Regions from separate parts of the Paraglaciecola aestuariivivens genome, predicted to be linked through region 3. Evidence: predicted binding sites of a transcription regulator. Region 3 holds the regulator's gene; each other region holds the start of a gene.
The links. The regulator sigma-54, encoded in region 3, starts transcription at its own class of promoters, with help from an activator protein. The targets are predictions, from matches to a motif close to GTTGGCACGNNNNTNGNNT.

Region 1: glnA (glutamate--ammonia ligase) is a predicted target of sigma-54. The motif match lies at 5,442-5,460, and genes of this name have one in related genera.
Region 2: ACVCDT_RS00480 (DUF883 domain-containing protein) is a predicted target of sigma-54. The motif match lies at 2,294-2,312, and genes of this name have one in related genera.

The regions. Positions count from the first base shown of each region.
Region 1 covers NZ_JBRKBA010000005.1:114,041-121,226, forward strand. Annotated here, with positions in the region: gene ACVCDT_RS09185 (transposase) at 84-1,061, opposite strand; gene ACVCDT_RS09190 (sulfotransferase family 2 domain-containing protein) at 1,211-1,924, opposite strand; gene lspA (signal peptidase II) at 2,723-3,214, shown strand; gene typA (translational GTPase TypA) at 3,292-5,130, opposite strand; gene glnA (glutamate--ammonia ligase) at 5,538-6,947, shown strand; gene ACVCDT_RS09210 (DUF4124 domain-containing protein) at 7,106-7,186, shown strand, end outside.
Region 2 covers NZ_JBRKBA010000001.1:89,473-96,658, forward strand. Annotated here, with positions in the region: gene ACVCDT_RS00460 (BON domain-containing protein) at 1-84, opposite strand, end outside; gene ACVCDT_RS00465 (hypothetical protein) at 523-894, opposite strand; gene ACVCDT_RS00470 (hypothetical protein) at 1,257-1,490, opposite strand; gene ACVCDT_RS00475 (hypothetical protein) at 1,501-1,917, opposite strand; gene ACVCDT_RS00480 (DUF883 domain-containing protein) at 1,928-2,242, opposite strand; gene ACVCDT_RS00485 (endonuclease/exonuclease/phosphatase family protein) at 2,667-3,578, shown strand; gene ACVCDT_RS00490 (hypothetical protein) at 3,590-3,925, shown strand; gene ACVCDT_RS00495 (serine hydrolase domain-containing protein) at 4,032-5,090, shown strand; gene ACVCDT_RS00500 (YdeI/OmpD-associated family protein) at 5,138-5,446, shown strand; gene ACVCDT_RS00505 (mechanosensitive ion channel family protein) at 5,664-6,647, shown strand; gene ACVCDT_RS00510 (entericidin A/B family lipoprotein) at 6,693-6,842, shown strand; gene ACVCDT_RS00515 (MgtC/SapB family protein) at 6,909-7,186, opposite strand, start outside.
Region 3 covers NZ_JBRKBA010000008.1:15,889-23,074, reverse strand. Annotated here, with positions in the region: gene mgtE (magnesium transporter) at 1-1,345, opposite strand, end outside; gene ACVCDT_RS12465 (HPr family phosphocarrier protein) at 1,501-1,776, opposite strand; gene rapZ (RNase adapter RapZ) at 1,780-2,625, opposite strand; gene ptsN (PTS IIA-like nitrogen regulatory protein PtsN) at 2,626-3,069, opposite strand; gene hpf (ribosome hibernation promoting factor) at 3,091-3,378, opposite strand; gene ACVCDT_RS12445 (RNA polymerase factor sigma-54) at 3,404-4,897, opposite strand; gene lptB (LPS export ABC transporter ATP-binding protein) at 5,065-5,790, opposite strand; gene lptA (lipopolysaccharide transport periplasmic protein LptA) at 5,790-6,332, opposite strand; gene lptC (LPS export ABC transporter periplasmic protein LptC) at 6,295-6,861, opposite strand; gene kdsC (3-deoxy-manno-octulosonate-8-phosphatase KdsC) at 6,858-7,186, opposite strand, start outside.

The DNA.
Region 1 (7,186 bases), on a different contig from region 3:
CAATTAAACTATTTCTTGAAATGCAGGCGCGGGGAGGCTTTTAGAGTGATTGACGTACTTGACGATTAGATATGGTTAACAATTCAGGCTTGTAATAACGCTTTAGCCTTTGCCATCCCTCGTATTCTTTGGTGGTTAGTGTGTTGTTTGAATTGTTGCAACATATGCTCACAACCTACAGCGGTATGGAAGTGTTGTTCAAATTCAGTTGTGAGGGTTAGCCATTGTTCAGCATTGATGCCTAATCGTTCAAGAATTGGGCTTTGCTGTTGCTCAATATAGCCTGCTTGACCTTTTTGAATACACCTGCCAGTACGGTCAACTAATTCACAGTAATCAATTAGGTTGTAGGCAATACCTTTGGGCATGTGGGGCCTATGATTACCCACAAAACGCATGAGGTTTGTTGGTTGTTCGCCTTTGATGAGGGCGTGAATACGTTGCTGAATACTGGTGTGCTTTGAGGTTTCGGGAGATTTCTCCATTTTTGCGCGAATTGGGTTTAGGTCAACATACGCCATGCACGCTAATACGGCACTTTCATCTAACAAGGCTTGAGACTTGAAACGTCCTTCCCAGAACCTGCCAGTGCAGTTATCTTCTTTATTGGCCTCGCGGGCAATGTACTCATTCAAGTTACGCATGAACCAACTGATGTCATACAGGCGCTGACGGTATATAGTCACAGTTTCTTCTAGACTCATCGTTTCACTTTTACTGAGTGTGTCGCCTCTTTCAAATTTTTGACTTAATAGTGTGCCTTGGTAAAGTCGGTGCCAGTGTTGAATGACCTCTTCTTTCGACCAGCTTTCAGCTAAATCTTTATCCACACACAGTACTACGTGCGTGTGGTTGCTCATGACCGCAAAGGCACAAATATCAATAGCAAATACAGACGCTAAGAACAATAAACGATTCTCCACCCAAGTGCGACGATGGGCATAGTTTTGACCGCTGAGTTTATCTTCACCACACAAAAATGAGCGACGCACACAGCGAGAAACACAATGGTAATAAGGGGTATCAATTAAACTAATTTGGCTTTTACGGGGCTTAGGCATGACAGACCATCCTTGGTTGTTTGATTATTAAAGCTTAGTTGATGGTTGTTTCTTTGCTATTTTTTAGTGTGGGTGTCGGAGTAAGCTTGCCCTATAAGCTGAGTAAGCTTTGTTTTTTATTATTTACAATTAAATCAAAGGTTAAATAATTAACCAGATGTCAGATCGTCATAGATTTTGTATTCTTTGTCAAAATAACTAAGTAAACTTGAAGGAATAGTTGGAGGAGAGGATTTGTTAACGCTAAAGTTTACGTTAAAGTTTTTGAGTTCCTTACCCATTAGTCCCGATAAAATATCAATCCCATTTTCGTAATCTTCTGTCTTACCAACAAAATCAAAAAAAGATTTTGGAAAGTTTGTTAGGCTTTTATGATATTTTGTAAAGAACCTTTCACTATTGTTATCAGCCAAAACTGCAAGAAACATTTCCTCGCGCGATATGTTGTCATGATTCAAAAATTTTTTAGTCAAGTAATCCTTTACTATTTGGTTGTTATTGACGTCTAAAGTGTGATTTAAAAGAGACCAAGCTCGCCTAATGGGATCCCTTAACCAAATAATTTTTTTGGCATTTTGAAAAAGGTTACTATGATTTTTGTGCGGGTAAAAATGCCCATGTAAAAGTTTTGTTTTACTTGGAATCCAAGCTAGCTCACCTTTGCTGAACTCTTTGGCATTTGTACCAACATAAACACCATAAACCGCCCCACTTCCGTATGCTTCACACAGGGACTTCCTAAAAGATGAACCTGCTGTCTTAGGTATGTGATACGACAACCACTCAACACTTTTACAACTTTCCTTTATATTATTTAACGTATACATCGATAATTTTTTATCGAAATACTCTATAAGACTCATTTTTATTTATTCCTTTCCAATATCAAATCAATTCCTAACTAATCGACAACTATACATTTCTGATCAAAAAACTTCATTAATTACAAAGACACCAACGGAATTACAAAGACACCCATGTTAATGGGTAGCGAAATTCATTCGGTAACTAAATGAGTTCATTGTTGTTGGCTGTTTTCGTTACTGTGGGTGTCTCTATAAGCTTTAGCTAGAGTACGTTCTGTTATAAAGCACTAATATGATGAAAAACAAAATTATAAGTGATATTGAATTCTTTTTGAGTGGAAAAGATCAAAGCCTCAGACTGGCCAATCAAATCGAGTCAGAACTTCTTAAGTGCTTTCCTAAAGATGATTACGTTGAAGAAACAACTGACATGCTCGCCCAATATAAACCGGGAGTAGGTTGTTTTCTATTCAGTGAAAAGGATTTAGAAAAGAAACTGTCCAATTTAAAAACGTATTTGAAAAAAAGAATGAATGGGGTCAGAGTAAACTTTGACTCTGATTTAATCCAATCACATCTCCTCGCCCTAACGTGCTTTGTGTTATCCAGCATATGAATTTGCAAACTCACTTCCTCATTCTTTGCTGTAACTCACTTTCTTAACAATAAATCACCATCATTTATTGGTGTCTCTAGTCGTAATATTCTACACGCATAAACCTAAGCTGTAGTGACTGTTTTAGTAAAGAAAACTAGCTACAAGTAAGACTAGATAGACTCAGTACAGAGGTTCGTGGAATAATCCCGCTTTAGCTTTTTCTCGTTTAACCTAAACAATAAGGTCGTTTAAAAAACATGAAATTAATGAATCGCTTACAGATGCTGTTTTTAGTGTGTTTAGTTAGTGTAGGCTTAGATCAAGGCAGTAAATGGTATGCGGCTAATTATTTGCCTAAATTTGAGATGACCAGTTATTGGTATGACATTTTGCGTATTGGTTACGCAGAAAATACTGGCGCTTTTTTAGGCCTTGGCAGTGGCATGTCTGACACCGCTAAGTTTTGGATTTTTGTTTGTGCCGTTGGTTTAATTTTGCTGGTTTTAGCCATTTATATTTTGCGTACTTCTACTACCAGTGACTATGGATTGTTTTCATTAAGTTTAATTTTTTCAGGTGGGATCAGTAACTTTTATGATCGCGCGGTGAATAACGGTGCGGTAATCGACTTTTTAAATTTAGGTATAGGCTCGCTGCGAACCGGCATTTTTAATGTTGCAGACATGGCCATTATGTTAGGGGTATTTATGTTGTTGTTTGCTAAAGATAAACCTAAACCAAGCAATTAACTTATCGCAGCCTAAAATCAAATAAAAAAAATCGGCCTAAGCCGATTTTTTTTATTGGTTGAAAACCTAAAGTTGAATTAAGACTTAGGTGCTCGACTCGCTTGTTTACGTAAGTTTTCAGTTAATAACTTTTTACGTATACGAATGTTGACTGGTGTCACTTCAACTAGCTCATCGTTGTCGATAAACTCTAACGCTTGCTCTAGCGACATTTTAATAGGTGGCACTAGGTTTTGCGCTTCGTCTGTACCAGAAGCACGTACGTTAGTTAATTGTTTACCTTTTAGCGCGTTAACGGTTAGGTCATTTTCACGGCTATGAATACCAATTACCATGCCTTCGTATACTTCTACACCATGACCAATAAATAAACGGCCACGCTCTTGTAGGTTAAACAAAGCATTGGTTAGAGCTTTACCTGTTGCGTTGGCAATTAATACCCCATTTTTACGTTGACCAATTTCGCCACCTTTGTGTTTAGCGTAGTGATCAAAAGTGTGGTACATCAAGCCTGAGCCAGAGGTCATAGTCATAAAGTCAGTTTGGAATCCAATTAAACCACGGCTAGGAATAACAAAGTCCATACGCACTCGGCCTTTACCGTCTGGAGACATATCAGTCAGCTCACCTTTACGTGTGCCCAATTGCTCCATAATAGAGCCTTGATGTTCTTCTTCTACATCTATAGTAACGGTTTCAAAAGGTTCGTGAATTTCGCCATCAACTTCGCGCAAAATTACTTCTGGACGAGATACGGCTAATTCGTAACCTTCACGACGCATGTTTTCAATTAAAATACCTAAGTGTAATTCACCACGACCAGATACACGGAATTTGTCTGGATCAGGCATTTCTTCAACTTTTAATGCAACGTTATGTACAAGCTCATTTTGTAAACGCTCTAGGATGTTACGTGAGGTCACGTATTTACCTTCTTTACCTGCAAATGGAGAGTTGTTGACTTGGAAAGTCATGGTTACTGTAGGCTCATCTACCGAAAGGGCAGGTAGTGCTTCAACCGCATTAGGATCGCAGATAGTATCTGAAATTTTAAGCTCGCCTAAACCAGTAATAGCAATGATATCGCCAGCGTCTGCAGAGTCTACTTCGTGACGTTGTAAGCCTAAGTAACCTTGTACTTGACCGACTTTACCGTTGCGTGTTTTACCGTCGGCGCCAACAATAGTAACTTGTTGGTTAGGTTTAACAGAGCCACGAGTAATACGGCCTATTCCAATAACCCCAACATAAGAGTTGTAGTCAAGTTGCGATATTTGCATTTGAAAGCTGCCGTTGATGTCGGCTGCAGGTGGCTTAACGTGTTTAACTATAGTTTCAAATAAAGGGGTCATGTCTTCACTTGGGGTATCAACATCGTTAGTTGCCCAACCATTTAAGGCCGAAGCATAAACTACTTCAAAGTCTAACTGGTCGTCTGTTGCACCTAAGTTGTCGAACAAATCAAAAACCTGATCCATTACCCAATCAGGACGAGCACCTGGCTTGTCTATTTTATTAATAACAACTATTGGCTTTAAACCTTGAGCAAAAGCTTTTTGGGTTACAAAGCGAGTTTGTGGCATCGGCCCTTCTTGGGCATCCACTAATAGCAATACAGAATCGGCCATAGACATAACACGTTCCACTTCACCACCAAAGTCGGCGTGTCCAGGGGTGTCAACTATGTTAATGCGGTAATCATTCCATTTAATTGCAGTATTTTTAGCCAGTATGGTAATGCCACGTTCTTTTTCAATGTCGTTTGAGTCCATCACGCGCTCTTCAGCTTCACCGCGACTTTCTAAGGTACCAGACTGTTGTAGTAACTTGTCGACTAGTGTGGTTTTACCATGGTCAACGTGGGCAATAATGGCTATGTTCCTCAAGTTTTCTATTGAGGTAGTGGATGAACTCATTGTTTTTTCTCTGTTAGGGCCAGTTAAGATACTTACAATTTTAGCTGGCTAGATTTTACTAAAATTTTATGGGCGCGGATTGTACAGTTTTATCGCACCTTTAGCTAACAACTAATGCATATTAGAAGAAATAAAGGAGAATGCCGCAAATCGCTAACTTTGTATTAACATTATAGAGATGAATTGAAACATTTCTGTGCAGTTGCTTTATTGTGGTGCCATGATGCACCGTATTGGTGCTAAAAATATTTTAAGAATTGAACTAATGCATCGAATAAAGCCCAAATAAGGGTTTTGCCGTTATTTTTATAACTGGCATGATTATCGCTTTAAAACGGCAACGATTTAGAACTCAAAGCAAAAGTGCTTTGGCTAAACCATTTATATGATTAAATCTGGAGAAAACTATGTCAGCACAAAAAGCCTTAGACCTAATACAAGAATGTGAAGCCAAGTTTGTTGATTTGCGCTTTACCGATACTAAAGGTAAGGAGCAACACGTTTCGATTCCTTGTCATCAAGTAGATGAAGACTTTTTTGAAGAAGGAAAAATGTTTGATGGTTCTTCTATTTTAGGATGGAAAGGCATTAATGAGTCTGACATGATTTTGATGCCAGATGGTGATACTGCAGTATTAGACCCATTTGCTGAAGAAGCTCAAATTAATATTCGTTGTGACATTTTAGAGCCAACTACTATGCAGGGCTACGACCGTGACCCTCGCTCTGTAGCACGTCGCGCTGAAGATTATCTGGTTTCTACTGGTATTGGTGACACGGCTTTATTTGGTCCTGAGCCAGAGTTTTTCTTATTTGATGATGTTAAGTTTCATACAGATATGGCCGGTTCATTTTATAAAATTGATTCGTCTGAAGCTAAATGGAATTCGGGTGCTGAATTTGAAAATGGTAACTTAGCTCACCGTCCAGGTGTAAAAGGCGGTTACTTCCCTGTACCTCCAGTAGATTCAGCCCATGATACTCGCGCAGCTATGTGTTTGGTTATGGAAGAAATGGGGTTAACTGTTGAAGCCCATCACCACGAAGTTGCCACGGCTGGCCAAAACGAAATTGCTTGTTTGTTTAATACCCTAGTGAAAAAAGCCGATGAAGTGCAGATTTATAAGTATGTAGTGCACAATGTAGCGCATGCTTATGGTCAAACTGCCACCTTTATGCCTAAGCCTTTAGTAGGTGACAACGGCTCTGGTATGCATGTTCACCAGTCTATCTCTAAAGACGGTAAAAATATTTTTGCTGGCGATAAGTATGCCGGTATGTCTGAAGAAGCTCTGTATTACATTGGTGGTATTATTAAGCACGCTCGCGCTATCAATGCCTTTACTAACGCCTCGACTAACTCGTACAAGCGTTTAGTACCAGGATTCGAAGCACCTGTTATGTTGGCTTACTCAGCACGTAACCGCTCTGCCTCTATTCGAATTCCTTTTGTAAACAGTGAAAAAGCGCGTCGTATTGAAGTGCGTTTCCCAGACCCAACAGGTAACCCTTACTTAGGCTTTACCGCAATGTTAATGGCTGGATTAGACGGAATTAAAAACAAAATCCACCCTGGCGACTCAATGGATAAAGACTTATACGATTTGCCTGCTGAAGAAGCCGCAGCAATTCCACAAGTATGTAGTTCATTAGAGCAAGCGTTAGATGCATTAAATAACGATCGTGAGTTCTTAACTGCTGGCGGTGTTATGACAGACGACATGATTGACGCTTACATCGCCCTTAAACGCGAAGAAGTACAAAAACTAAATATGACCACTCATCCGGTTGAATTTGATATGTACTACAGTGTGTAATGGCAAAAGCTAACAGCCAATAGTTATCACATTTAATAACAAGCCCGCTACTGCGGGCTTTTTTTTGCCTGCAATCAGGCTACTATATGATGAAGTGGCTAAATCTAAAGCGCGCTTTTAATTTAGGTTAAAGTGATTTGACTGATTTTGGGGTGAATATGAAGTCTTTGGTTATTCTTGGTGCATTGTTGTGGACGATCAATGTCAGTGCAAAAGTTGTCTATAAAACAGTCAAACCA
Region 2 (7,186 bases), on a different contig from region 3:
TTTCCAAGTGTTTTGAGCACTTGCGTTAAAGCTTGCGGTACTAATAGCAGCGGCGATAAAAATTGAAAGTGTTGTACGTTTCATACTTAATCTCCTGTTAAAAGTTCACTTTCTCTAATGCTAAATCGATGCCAATACGTAACACTTTGATTTTTATTGAAAAATTAAATTCCCGGAAAAGTTGGTTAACTGAAATTTATGTAAGCTTTGCTAGCCAAAATGTAAAAAATTCACACTAGTTGGCTGAATAAAAATCAGGACTAATCTTTTTACAGTGGTTTGACCTATGACTTTGTTCTAGTTGGTAAATTAGGTTAGGGCAGAGAATAAACTGAAAGTTTATGCATAAAATAATCGTTAATAATAACAATGGGTGCGTTAATTGCGCTCTTGCTAGCAATCAAATATCAAGCCTACTTTTGGACAAAGATGTGTTGTGGGTCACGCCTGTTTCTATGTTCCTTATTTTCTAAAATTAGGTGGCATAGATGGCATCAAACGATGCGACAAAAAATCCAAAGTTTATTGCGAACTTATGCCAGCGGTTTGAGCTTGGGGTTTATCAGCTCGATAAAAGCCAGGTTTACCCACGGCCTGTTGATGTAGCTCTACTAATAACAAACCTCTTTGGGCGTAATCTTTGGCTTTTGCCGACCATTTTGCCTGATGATATCTAAGCGCGTGTTGGTAATAAAATAATGCTCGCTCTAAGCGCAATTGACTATATTTGTCTTGCTGGCTTCGATCGGCATTTTGAATGGCTTGTTTGAGCTGTTGTATGACTTTAGGTAAATTAGACTCTGTTTGCGGCCACGTGGTCTGAGCATAACCCCAAGTTGAAAATAATATAGCTAGCAACAGCATACCTAAAACACTTATTAAGCTAGATTTCATCACATCACTCCTAAATGTAAATTTACCTTACTAGCGCCTAGCTAGCAGAAAAAAACCAATAATTAATCGACCCCAATTAACTTATTCTCCTAACTTGCTAGCCCTTATTATTAAAGGCCTTATGTGACATTAAGATGAACACCACTGGAATTATTCAGCTCAACTTAGTGCTTTTTTACATAGGGATAAAAGATGACTTAGGTAAAATTTTCAGAGCTATTTGGTATTTTCTACAGCGTAAAAATAACTACAAAACCCAACAACTAAATTATAACCAGGCAAAAAAAGCACCGTGGAAGTGCTTGGGACACTTTCCACAGTGCAAGACAAAAAAGCCGAGTCAGACTCGGCTGGGAGTGTGCCTAGAACAATTTAAACAGTTCTGGCAAGACGCGAAAAAATGCATGGCTAGATTGATTTGTTCCATTCAGGGCGCCTAATACAAAGGCACTAGCAATACCTTGAGGTGAGGCTAATAGCGCCTTACTTTGGTGAGTGGCTTGAGTTAATCGCCTTGTTGTGATTTTTTGGGCTAACTCAGCATGCACTTTAGCTTGCAAAAGTTGTTGTTTTTGACTGTGTAGAAAGTCGTACATAATTGACCTCTCAAACTTTGTTTGGCGATGAAAACAAGTGTTGCCAAGTGGTTTTAAATTCTATGGCTACCAGCGCTGATTTAAGCGTGATTAACATCAACCAAGCCACTAAAATGTTGATAAAAAATAGTCCGAGTAAAGCTAAAGCCCAATGTACACCCACTAACTGTAACCCTAAGAATATGGCGTAAAGTCCCATAGCCCAGCTGATGACTAACAATCCAGTGAGTCCTAACACACAAAAAAGCGCAACAACTACAGCTTTTAAACTTAACCTAAAATCTGCCACTAACAGCTCAAGCTGAGTGCGATACTTAACTTTTAAACTAGTGAAATATTGCTCCCATGCTGAGAGCACATCAGAAAAGGCGGGATCAGCTTGCGCTGGTCCCTGCTCTTCATCTGGGTGTAAATTTGATGCTTTCATGACTATCTATCTATTTCTTTTTCAACAGTGAAGTCACTAACATACCTGCTGCAAAAGCAATGCCTGCAGTAGCGACAGGATGCGCTTTGGTATATTTACCTACAGCTGAATTGTCCCAATACTTTTTGGCTTGGTTTTGTTTCTCACCTAGGGTTTTAGCTGATTCTGCAGCTGATTGACGCAACTTGCCCTCTGCCATAGAAGCATGTTGGGCTAAGTTATCCACGGATAAATGCAAGGTTTCTGATACTTTATCTGCAATAGGGGTGGCAGATTCATTGGCATGAGTTTGGCTATTGGTTGTAGCTTGTTTAGCGTTTGACATCTTTGCTCTCCTAATCATTAAAGCGGGGAATTCCGCATTACTCTTAGTTTGAAGCAACCCTTATGCCAGCTAAAGAGTTTCCTTAAAACTTACTATTTATCAATAAGATAGATTAATTGAAAGATTGTAATCACATTCTTCTGCTGACACTATCTGTGTAATTCTTGCAATACTGCTGCAATATTTACCTGCCAACCATCACAAGCACTCAGGCAGCCTTGATTAAACTCAAATTGTCAGATGAATTAGCCATGCAAAATGATAAGCTAAGCCTTAATTAAAAACTTCAGCAGCTAGCCAAGTTGACCGACTCATTTGGAGAAAGACGGCAATAATGATAAACCTCTGCTTATTATTCGCGACTAGCTTTTTGTTATGCATAACTTTAGCGCCTTTTTTACCTTCAAATCATTGGCTTTGCAGAGTGTGGGAATTTCCTCGAGTACAAATTGCCTGTTTAGCTTTTTTATGTGCCCTTTTGGTTTTAGTGTTTGGCTCTGGATACTTAAGTAATTACTTAGTTGGCATAAACTTGGCGGTCACTATGTACCAATTAATCTGGATTTGGCCATATACAGTGTTTTACCCAATTCAAGTACCTAAAGCCAAATCCACTGCCGCTACTCAATCCATTAAAATTTTAACTAGCAATGTATTAATGCCAAATCGCAGTGCCAACAAGCTGCTTGATTTAGTTAAGCAATACCAACCCGATATATTAGTCACTTTAGAAACCGACACTTGGTGGCAAAATGCTTTGGCCGACTTAGCTAAAGATTATCCACACCGAGTTAGTCGACCTTTAGATAATTTGTACGGCATGCATTTGTATAGCAAATTTCCTTTGTTAGACGTACAAGTAAAAGATCTTATTGAAGACCATGTGCCCTCTATTCATTGTTCACTGGTGCTAGCCAATCAGCAAAAAGTGCAGTGCCATTTTTTGCATCCTGCGCCACCTAGCCCAACCGAAAACGAGCGTGCCACCCCAAGAGATAAAGAGTTAATGTTAGTCGCCAAATCATTAAAAGATGTCACTCACCCTGTGATAGTAACGGGCGATTTAAATGACGTGGCTTGGTCTCCTACTACGCGAGCATTTAGACAAGTCAGTGGCCTACAAGATCCGCGCCTAGGCCGAGGCATGTACAATACCTTCCATGCCCAAATTCCATTTTTACGCTGGCCTTTAGATCATATTTTTCATAGTTCGCATTTTGAGTTAGCCCAACTAAAGAGGCTCAGTTCAATAGATTCAGACCACTTCCCGTTATTTAGTGAGTTGGTCTTTGTTGCTGCATCTAAAGATTCATCGAATAACAAACCGCCATCCTAGGACTGAACAAAATGCCAAAAGTTTTACGATTTTTACCTATCGCCATAGTGGCAATTATTAGTGAGCTTGCTGGCTTAGCTAAACTATTGCAGGCCCCTGACGAAGTCGCCTTTTTACAAACTTTTGGATTGTCCACTTCTATGATTGTGTTTTATGGACTATTTCAAATTTTAGCCGGCGCCTTAATTACCTTACCAAGATCAAGACGGATAGGCGCAGATATGGCAATTCTGGCATTTGCCTTAGCAACAGGATTTTTAGTGGCATCGGGCAACTATACTTTTGCAGTTGTTTCGCTTTTGCCTATAGGGTTATCAGGGTGGATCAGCTATCAAACACGCCAATAAAGCCGTTATAGGCAAGAAATTAACAACTAGGCTTAACCTTTAAGGGTTGGCCATTTTGACATGCAACAAATTGATTTAACTACCAATGACAAAAACCAAAGTTAGTATGAATAAAAAATCTTTTAAACCACTTTTTAGACTGATTTTATTAACCGGCACTGTAATTTCGTTATTTTACGTGCCATGGATTTTAGTTAAAGCCTGGATATTACCACTACCCAACACCATTCAAGCACAACTTGAGCAAGCCATAGATCATGGGTTTGATGGCATGATTGTGTACGTACAACAAGCAAACCAACCTGCGCAATTTTATGCCGCGGGATACAAAGATCGTAGTAAGCTAATTCCTGCCGATCCCCATGCATTATTTAAGATTGCCAGCATAAGCAAACTTTATGTGGCAGTCGCTATCACCAAATTAGTCAGTAGTAAGAAACTATCGTTAGACGATACCCTGGCTGAGCATTTTCCTGAATATGTTGGCAAAATCCCCCATGCTGAACAGGTAACTGTTCGCATGTTAGTACAACACCGAAGCGGCATTGCAAACTTCACTGACAATCCAGACTATTGGCAAAACGAACAACAAAAAGGCCCTAAAGCGCTAGATTTTGCTTTAGCATTACCCGTTAGCTTTGAACCCAATCAGGGTTATGAATATTCTAATACTAACTATTTATTACTGCGCCAGCTCATCGAAAAAGTTCAGGGTTATAGCCATCATCAATATATAAAAGAGCAAATTTTAACCCCATTGGGACTAAACAATACCTTTAGTTCCATAAAAGAAGTCGATTTAGATAAGGTAATGAGCGGTTATTATGTTGGCATAGATGCAGATTTTAAATCCAATGAAAATGGCATGTTAGCCACGGCCGAAGATGTGGGCAAATTCTTACGGGCGTTAGTAGACGGTTCGGTATTTAATCAAGGTGAGCAACAAATATATTCGTCGATTTATGTATACGAGCATGGAGGCTTAGTGCCTGGTTACCAGAGCCTAGTTGAATACCACCAAGACATAGACACAGTGGTAGTGCAATTTATAAATACCACTGACTTTGAGGGTTACCAGTGGAATTTATCTGAAATCGTAATAAATCGAATAGTGAAAATATTAAAAAACCAACACAAGGCTAAGCAACAAAGCTTAGACGGTTAACTAACAGCTCACTCACTTTAATTAACCGCTAACCTAAGGTATTAACTATGTCATTAAAAATTTCAGCTGGATTAGTGCATGCTTTGCCTAGTGCCTTAGCTCAAGCCTTAGAAACCCATCAAGTCATTAGCCTTTGGGAATCATTAACCGCTATTGGCCGCAACGAATTTATTTGTTGGATAGAAAGTGCCAAACAAGATAAGACCAAAGCCAAACGCATTTCTCGTACCATAGAGTCTTTGCAAACTGGCAAAAAGCGCCCTTGTTGTTGGCCAGGTTGTATTCATCGCACAGATAAACAACCCAGCCAATGGCAACAGCAAGTGTTAATGGGAAAAAAGTCTGCACCTAAATAACTAGTCTGACATTTCTGCTTAGGCACCAACCACCACCAAGCAAAGTTCACATATAAGTTTGTAAGTTTTACACACTTAAGCTTTACCCTCATCCCACAAGAACTACTTTTTACATTTAAATCAACAAGTTAGAACATGGAACGAATTGTGTTAGCTAACTGATAGCAAGCTCATCAATAGTGTCTTTGATGGCGGAATAATCTGAGGTAGTTCAAACATGGAATTAATAAGAATCGAAAAGTTTTGGGATTTAATTAATGAAAAGCTCGCCACTTGGTTAGAGTCAGGCATTAAGCATTTGCCCAATTTTGTGGTGGCTATTTTAATTGCAATTGTTTTTTCCATCATAGCCAGAATAGCCGGCAGAATGATGAAAAACTTGCTGCTTAAAACCATGGACTCTCAGCAAATTGCTAACCTGTTAGCCTCTATTTTTAAAGTATGTGTGTTAATTACAGGGATATTTATATCCCTAGATTTTTTAGGGCTAACTGGAGCGGTCACTTCTTTATTAGCGGGTGCCGGTATAGTGGGCTTAGCCATTGGTTTTGCTTTTCAAGATATGACCGAAAATTTAATTGCAGGTATAGCAATGGGGATCCGTAAACCCTTTCAGATAGGTGATGTGGTCGAAGCCGATCAGGTTTTTGGTACAGTTAAAACCATTAACCTGCGCAATACATTAATTGAAACTTTTTTTGGGCAACTAGAAGTCGTTCCCAACAAAATTTTATTTAGAAATGTCTTAACTAATTACTCCACAGTGGGCATTAGACGTTTAGAGATCCCTGTGGGTATTAGTTATGCCGATGATCCAGAAAAAGCCGCTGAGGTAATAGTAGATAAAATCAATGACTACGACTTTGTGATCAAAAAAGACGAAACCTCTGTATTTGCTAAAGAGTTTGCAGACAGCAGTGTGAATTTGCTGGTTTGGTTTTGGATTGACTACCCAGGAGAAACAGGCTTTATGCAAGCCAGACACAAGGCTGTGGTGGGAATTAAACAAGCGCTAGAACAGGCAGATATATTAATACCATTCCCAATTCGTACCCTAGATTTTGGGGCTAAAGGTGGTGAGAAACTTAACAGCATGTTAAGTCATAAAATCAGTGGCGCAGACTCAAACTCTCAAGCTACCACTGAAAATAAACAAGACTCAGGTAAAGCCGGGCAACAAGATCCTGCTGCACAATCTTAATCCTAGGCTATTGTTAATAAACAAATGAAAAATAAGGAAAATACTATGTGGTTATCCAAGATGAGTACTAAGTTAAAATGTGTTTTGATGAGTGTGTTTTTAATGTTAACGCTAGGGGCTTGCGCCACTATCGAAGGGGCGGGCAAAGATTTAGAAGCTGCAGGTGAAGCAGTACAAGATGCCGCCGATGGCTAACAGTCGCTGCTTTTAATTCTGTTTTAAATCCAGTCCCATATAAAGTTGTATGGGGCTGGGTAAAGGTTATTTGTCACCGTTAAGCTGTTTTTTATACGGCTCTAAAAACTGCAAGACCATAAATCCAATCAAACTTAACACTAAAGCAATTTCATATCGGCTATAAGCCACTGAGACTCCAATCGCACCTGTTATCCATATACCTGCGGCAGTTGCAGTGCCATGCACATTCTCATGGTTTTTAATAATTGAGCCACCGCCTATAAAACCAATGCCTGTGATCACCCCATACATAACCCTAGCTTGCGCTTCAGGCTCTGGAAACACATCCATGGCCACCAACA
Region 3 (7,186 bases):
ACCAAGTAGCAGTGCCCAAAAAGGCAAAGATACCTACTACATCAGTGATGGTGGTGAGTATCACACTGCCAGCCAAAGCTGGGTCAATTTTAAGCTTACGCATAATAATAGGTAAGCTAGCGCCGGCTAACCCTGCAGCAATCATATTGACTAGCATGGCAAAGGCAATTACCAAACCAAGCATGAGGTCTTGTTTCCAAAATGCGATGACAGATGCAATCAATACAGCCCAAATCACACCATTTAAAAAGCCTATAGCTAGCTCTTTGGTAATTAACCATCTGGCATTGGCCGAACTAACATGACCTAAGGCCATACCACGAATAACTAAGGTAAGGGTTTGGTTGCCCGCGACTCCGCCCATACTCGGCACTATGGTATTTAAAATGGCTAATACCGCCAATTGACTCAGGGTGGCTTCAAATAAATCACTTACCGCCGCGGCCATCAAAGCTGTGAGTAAGTTAACACCTAACCATATTGAGCGGCGCTGGGTACTTTTTACTACAGGGGCAAAGGTATCTTCTTCGTCATCTAAACCGGCCATACTCATCATAGAGTGTTCGGCGTCTTCACGAATAATGTCTACCACGTCATCTATGGTAATACGCCCTAGTAACTGATTGTTTTCATCAACCACCGGAGCCGACAACCAATTGTAGCGTTCAAATAAACTGGCCACTTCGTCGTCCATCATAGTCGCGGGAATAGCTTCAGAGTTTTTAATTAATGACTCAACAGGGGTGTCGGGAGCTGCGGTAATGAGTTGAGTAAGGGCCACACCGCCCATAAGTTTGTCGTCGCGGTCTACTACGTACAAAGTATCGGTATGTTCTGGCATATCGCCTTTGAGGCGCAAATAACGCAGAATCACATCAACATTAATACCTGGCCTTAGGGTTATGGCGTCGGTATTCATAATAAAGCCGGCGGTTTCTTCGCCATATGACAAACCCAGTTCTGCTCTAAGTCTGTCTTGCTCGTCCATGGCTGCAAGTAAATCTTGGGCAACTTCTTGGGGCAGGCCACGCAAGGTATCAACTAAGTTATCGGTGTCCATTTCCTCTAGGGCATCGGTAACTTTTTCAGGTAGCATATTTTTGATGATGCCGTTTCGCACATCATCAGATAATTCTTCGAGTACATCACTGTAAAGATCGGGCTCAATCAGTTGCCAGATATCTAAACGGTTTCGACTTCGACTAGATTCAAGCAATAAGGCTACATCACAAGGTGGAACTTCTTGTAATAAGGCTTTAGCCAGCACAGTTTCGCCTTGATTTAAGGCTTCATTAATTGCATGAAGTTGGCTGTTGCTGTGTTGTGCTTCGAAGGTTTCTGGCATGCTGATTAACTACTATTACTCGTTGATAACTAAAAAGTTGTGTAACAGATTGATTTTGCTTTAGTAGTTTAATCTAAGGCACTGAAATGGTCAGCACTTATTTGTCTATCTTTTACATTCTTTAGTTATTAGCAGGGGGGCAATGTTTGAACAGCTTATTCTTGTTCGTTAAATTTAGTGGCAATAAGGGTTTCTACTGCGTCGAGGGCAGCTTGCGCATCTGCCCCTTCGCTCACTACTTTAACTTCTTTACCTTGATGGCTTTCTAACATCATTAGGCCTAAAACACTGTTTGCTGAAGCTTGTTTGTCGCCTTGATATAAGGTGATTTGAGCGTCAAATTTATTGGTCAATTGAACTAATTGAGTTGCCGCTCGGGCGTGCAGGCCTAGCTTATTGACTATCAAAAGCGTTTTTTCAAATTTAGGCATGAGTTACCTATTTAATTCGCGATGACGTATTTGCACATCGGGATGCGAATCGCTAAAGCTTTTGGCTAAGGTTTCGGCTACATAAACTGAGCGATGTTGGCCGCCTGTACAACCTATGGCAATAGTCACATAACTGCGATTATTACGTTCTAAGTGGGGTAACCAGGTAGATATAAGGTTTTGAATTTGCCAAATAAATTTGGTTACTATGGGTTGTGAGCCTAAAAAGTTTTGCACAGGCGCATCTAAGCCTGTGAGGTGTTTTAGGTCTGGCTCCCAATGTGGATTGGGTAAAAAGCGCCCATCAAATACGTAATCCGCATCTTTAGGTATTCCATGCTTAAAACCAAAAGATTCAAATACCAAAACTAAACGAGAGCTTTTTTTGCCTAATATGCGCTCTCGCACTAATTCGGCTAATTGGTGAACGCTGAGTTGGTCTGTATCTAAGTATAAATCAGCGCGTTCTGCTATAGGGGCCAAAAGTTGGCTTTCAGCATGGATAGCCGCAGATAGTGACTTATTTTGTTTAGATAAAGGATGTAAACGTCGGGTTTCACTAAAGCGTTTAATTAATATGTCATCGCTGGCATCTAAATAGAGTATGGTCATAGTCCAAGTCGATGGCAGGTAATCAAGAATTTCCACTAACTCGTTGGGGTTTTTGGGTAAGTTTCGAACGTCTATGCTGACCGCAACCTGATCGTACTCGTCTACCACTGTATGGGTTAATGTTGGCAATAAATTAACTGGGATGTTGTCTACGCAGTAGTAACCTAAATCTTCTAGTGAGCGCAATACAATGGATTTACCTGAACCAGAACGCCCACTAATAATGATTAATTTCATTTAAATGATAGCCTCAAATAATTCTTGATCGGTTTTTGCCTTACGCATTTTATCTAAGGTCACTTTATTATTTAGCTTAAACGCAATGGCAGACAAAGTGCCTAAATGTTCTGAGGCTTTATTTTCGGGTACTAAAATCGCAAAAAAGACATCTACGGGAGCATTGTCTATAGCGTCGAAATCAATCCCATGCTCAGTGGTTACCACTATAGCTAGCACTTTTTCTAAATCGCGTAAACGCCCATGAGGTAGCGCAATACCATTGCCAATACCCGTACTGCCCATTTTTTCGCGGCATATCAAACTGGCTAAAATAGTGGCTTGATCTATGTCAATCAAATGCTGGTTGGCAATTTGACTAATCAATTCGAGCACTTTCTTTTTGCTGCTACCTTGAACTGCACATATAGTGCAGTCAGGGTGCAGAATATCTTTTATTTCCATTGCGATTCTAATGGTTGGGGGTTAATGGCGTTTAACTTTTTCCTTGTGCTTTATCACTTGTCGGTCAAGTTTATCGATTAAAGCATCAATGGCGGCATACATATCGGTATGTTCGGATGTGGCAAAAACTTCAGTGCCGCTAAGGTGTAATGTGGCTTCGGCTTTTTGATTCAACTTTTCTACATTTAAAATGACATAAACATTGTTAATGGCATCGTAGTGTCGTTCTAATTTAGTAAATTTTGTGTCTACGTAGTCTCTTAAAGAATCTGTAATATCTACATGATGACCGGTCAGGTTAATTTGCATATCGCCTTCTCCTTCTTCAATCCGCCTATAGTAGGCTCTTACGTTGGTTTGACGGTGGGATCATTAAAGACTCCCGATATTTTGCTATTGTACGCCGTGCCACTTTAATGCCTTGGTCGGCTAACAATTGGGCAATCTTACTATCACTTAATGGTTTACTTGGTTTTTCGGCTGCTACCAGCTTTTTAATTAAAGCTCGAATAGCAGTAGACGAACATTCGCCTCCAGTTTCAGTGGCAACATGACTAGAGAAGAAATATTTTAGTTCAAAAATCCCTCTAGGTGTGTGCATATACTTCTGGGTTGTTACTCGGCTGATTGTAGACTCATGCATATCTACCATTTCAGCCACATCATTGAGTACCATAGGCTTCATCATTTCTGGCCCATGTTCAAAAAAGCCCATTTGTTGTTGCACTATGCAGTTTGACACTTTTAATAAGGTTTCGTTTCGACTTTCGACACTTTTTATAAACCACTTAGCTTCTTGTAAATGCGAACGAATAAACTGGCTGTCAGAGGCGTTTTTTAAGCCCTTGCTCATAGCCGCATATTGTTGGTTTACATTGAGCTTGGGTAAGCTGTCGGGGTTAAGCTCTACTGTCCAGCGGCCATTCTTTTTAGACACAGACACATCTGGGATCACGTATTCAGATTCACCCGTGACTATAGCTGTGCCAGGTCTAGGGTTAAGGCTTTGCAGTAAACGCATAACTTCGCGTAACTCGTCTTCTTTTAGACGAGTTTTGCGCATTAAGGTACGGTAGTCTTTACTGCCAATTAAATCGCAATATTCAGTGATTAACATCTTGGCTTCTTCTAACCAAGGGGTATCGGGAGCAAATTGTTTAAGTTGAATTAATAAACACTCTTGGGCACTGCGAGCGCCAGAGCCAACAGGATCAAACATTTGAATGCGCTTGAGCACCACTTCTACTTCATCTAACTCTATTTCTTCATCATCCATGCTAGCCAGCACTTCTTCGGTACTGATAGTTAAGTAACCAGCTTCGTCAATAGAGTCAATAATAGCCATAGCAATGGCGGCGTCTGTTTCGCTAAAATGGGTGAGACGCATCTGCCATAATAAATGGTCTTGAATATTGTCTGTGGTTTCACCCTGAAAAACTTGGTCGTCATCGCCTGCTGAGCCGGCGCTGGTCATAGATGAAGGCGCAGAAGAGGCACTCAGATATTCATCCCAAGTGCTGTCTAGAGGTAAATCTTCGGGAATATCGTTATTTTGCAGGGCATCACCGGTTTCAACGCTGTCGGCGCTGACTTCTTTTTGTGAATTGCTCTCGTCTTTTGCATCGGCGCTGTGATTGGTTTCTAGGGCTTTTTCGTCACTAGCATTGTCTTGCTGCTCATCTATTTCTAACAATGGATTAGAATCAAGGGCCTCTTGAATTTCAGTTTGTAAATCCAAGGTTGATAACTGCAACAGCTTAATCGCCTGTTGCAGCTGCGGAGTCATAGTGAGTTGTTGGCTAAATTTTAACTGTAAAGAGGGTTTCATTTACTTCTTATGCTTAGTCTGTTGTTGTTATCAGCCGAGTTACACTCTTGATTTGCGACATTTTGCTGGCTAAGTTGGATTTCTTCATATCTATCAGTTGATTATGGGTTGAATCCAGTTTAGGTCAAGGATAAAAATTCGTAAATTAAGAGTCATGAATAGCTTAACTATAGCCTGAATTGTTCACCTAGGTATACATCTCTTACACGTTGATCACTTAAAACTTCTTCGGCAGTGCCAGAAGCTATGAGTTCACCATGACTGACTATGTAAGCTTTTTCACAAACGTCTAGGGTTTCTCTGACATTGTGGTCAGTAATTAACACACCTAAACCGCGATCTCGCAAGTGCTGAATAATCTTTTTAATGTCGTTTACCGAGATAGGATCGACTCCCGCAAAGGGTTCATCTAATAATATAAATTCTGGGTCGGCAGCTAAGGCGCGGGCAATTTCAACTCTTCGCCGCTCACCGCCAGATAAGCTCATACCTAAGCTATTGCGAATATGGTTTATATTGAATTCGTCTAAAAGTGAATCAGCTTGTTGCTCTCTTTGTTCGGTCGAAAGCTCTTTGCGCGTTTGTAAAATAGCCATTAAGTTTTGATGTACAGTCAGCTTTCTAAAAATAGAGGCTTCTTGAGGTAAGTAACCTATGCCTTGTCTGGCACGCACATGCATAGGTTGTAAAGTTAAGGCTTGTTGATCAATAAAAATATCGCCTTTATCTAAAGGCACTAAGCCAACAATCATATAAAATGTGGTGGTTTTTCCCGCACCATTAGGGCCTAGCAGTCCTACTATTTGCCCAGTAGACACCTCTAAACTTACATCCCGCACTACCTGGCGTGATTTATAAGATTTAGCCAAATGTTGAGCTTTTAAAACGGCCATTAAGGTTGGTTTTCCTGTGTTTTAGCTTCTGGCGTCTTAGTGACTGGCTGAAAAGTCGTGATTACCCGACCGCTTTCTTGATCACTGCCCTGAGCAATAATTTGTTCTAATTCCATATTAAACTTTATGGATTTGCCTTTAACACTGCTGGAGTTTTGGGTGATATGGGCATTGCCTTCTAAGCTAAGTGAACGACTATCTCTGTGATATTCAATTCTATCCGCGCTGGCGGTTACTGTACTGCCATCTTCTTGTTTTTGTGAATAGGTTGCAGGGTTGCCTGTTGCAATAAAAATTTCTTTGCCTTCGCCTTTGCTAGCATCAATTTCTAACGCGTCAGCTTTAACTTCTAACGAACCTTGTTTGATCACCACATTGCCTTCGTAAGTGGCTTTTTTGGCAATGCCATCAGCGTTTTGATATTGCGAAGCTAATTCAATCTTTTTACTAAAGTCGTCTTTGCCTGCGTGACTGGTGGCCGCAAACAAGCATAAGCCCAACAAACTAGTGTGATGAAGCAGGCTGGTAAACAGTTTTAACATGGTCTAATAACTCGTATCTTTGGGTTTCTAAGCTTGCGGTAAAGCCGTTACTGTTAATGACGTAATTGGGCCCAACAATTTCTACAGCTTGATCTGAATACATGGTTTTTTCAGCTAAATTCACTTCAACAAATTGTGTTTTAATGACTTGAATATAACCTTGATCGTTCAGACTGGTTATTTGTACATCAGATTCAAATTGAATCCGTTGATCTTCGTATAGTGTGCCTTCATTTGCTTTAACTTTCCATGGATGCATCGACTGAGCAAACAATAAATAATTAGGTTGGGTAAATAGAGTAAAGCCAAGTAAATCAAAATGTTCCATCTTTTGGGCAAACACTTGATGGTTAATATGACCCATTTTATCGTATAAAGTGCTGCGCATTTGTTTGGCTTGATAATTCGGCACCCAAGCTTCTTCTGTTAGATTATCTGTATCGGGTGGCGCTTGATTAAGCCAGCTAGGCAAACTTAAGCCTAACGCTAATAAAAAAAGCATACCTATACAGAGTGTTACTCTGTTCATACACTGGCACCGTGTATGCCTTCAAGTTTATTGTGTGCCAATAGAATTAGATCACATAACTCCCGCACTGCACCCATACCGCCTTTAGTGATAGTGCAATAATTGGCTTGCGCGGCAACAATAGGGTGACCATCTTGTACACATACTTTTATTTGGGCGGCTTTAAACATGCCCAAATCTGGCATATCGTCGCCTATGGCAGCGGTAGCATGGGGGGCAATGCCAGTTTGAGCTTGGATGGTTTTTAGGGCGGGTAGTTTGTCTTCACAGCCTTGGTAAATATGCTGAACCCCTAAAGCGCTCATGCGTTTTTCAACCATATTTG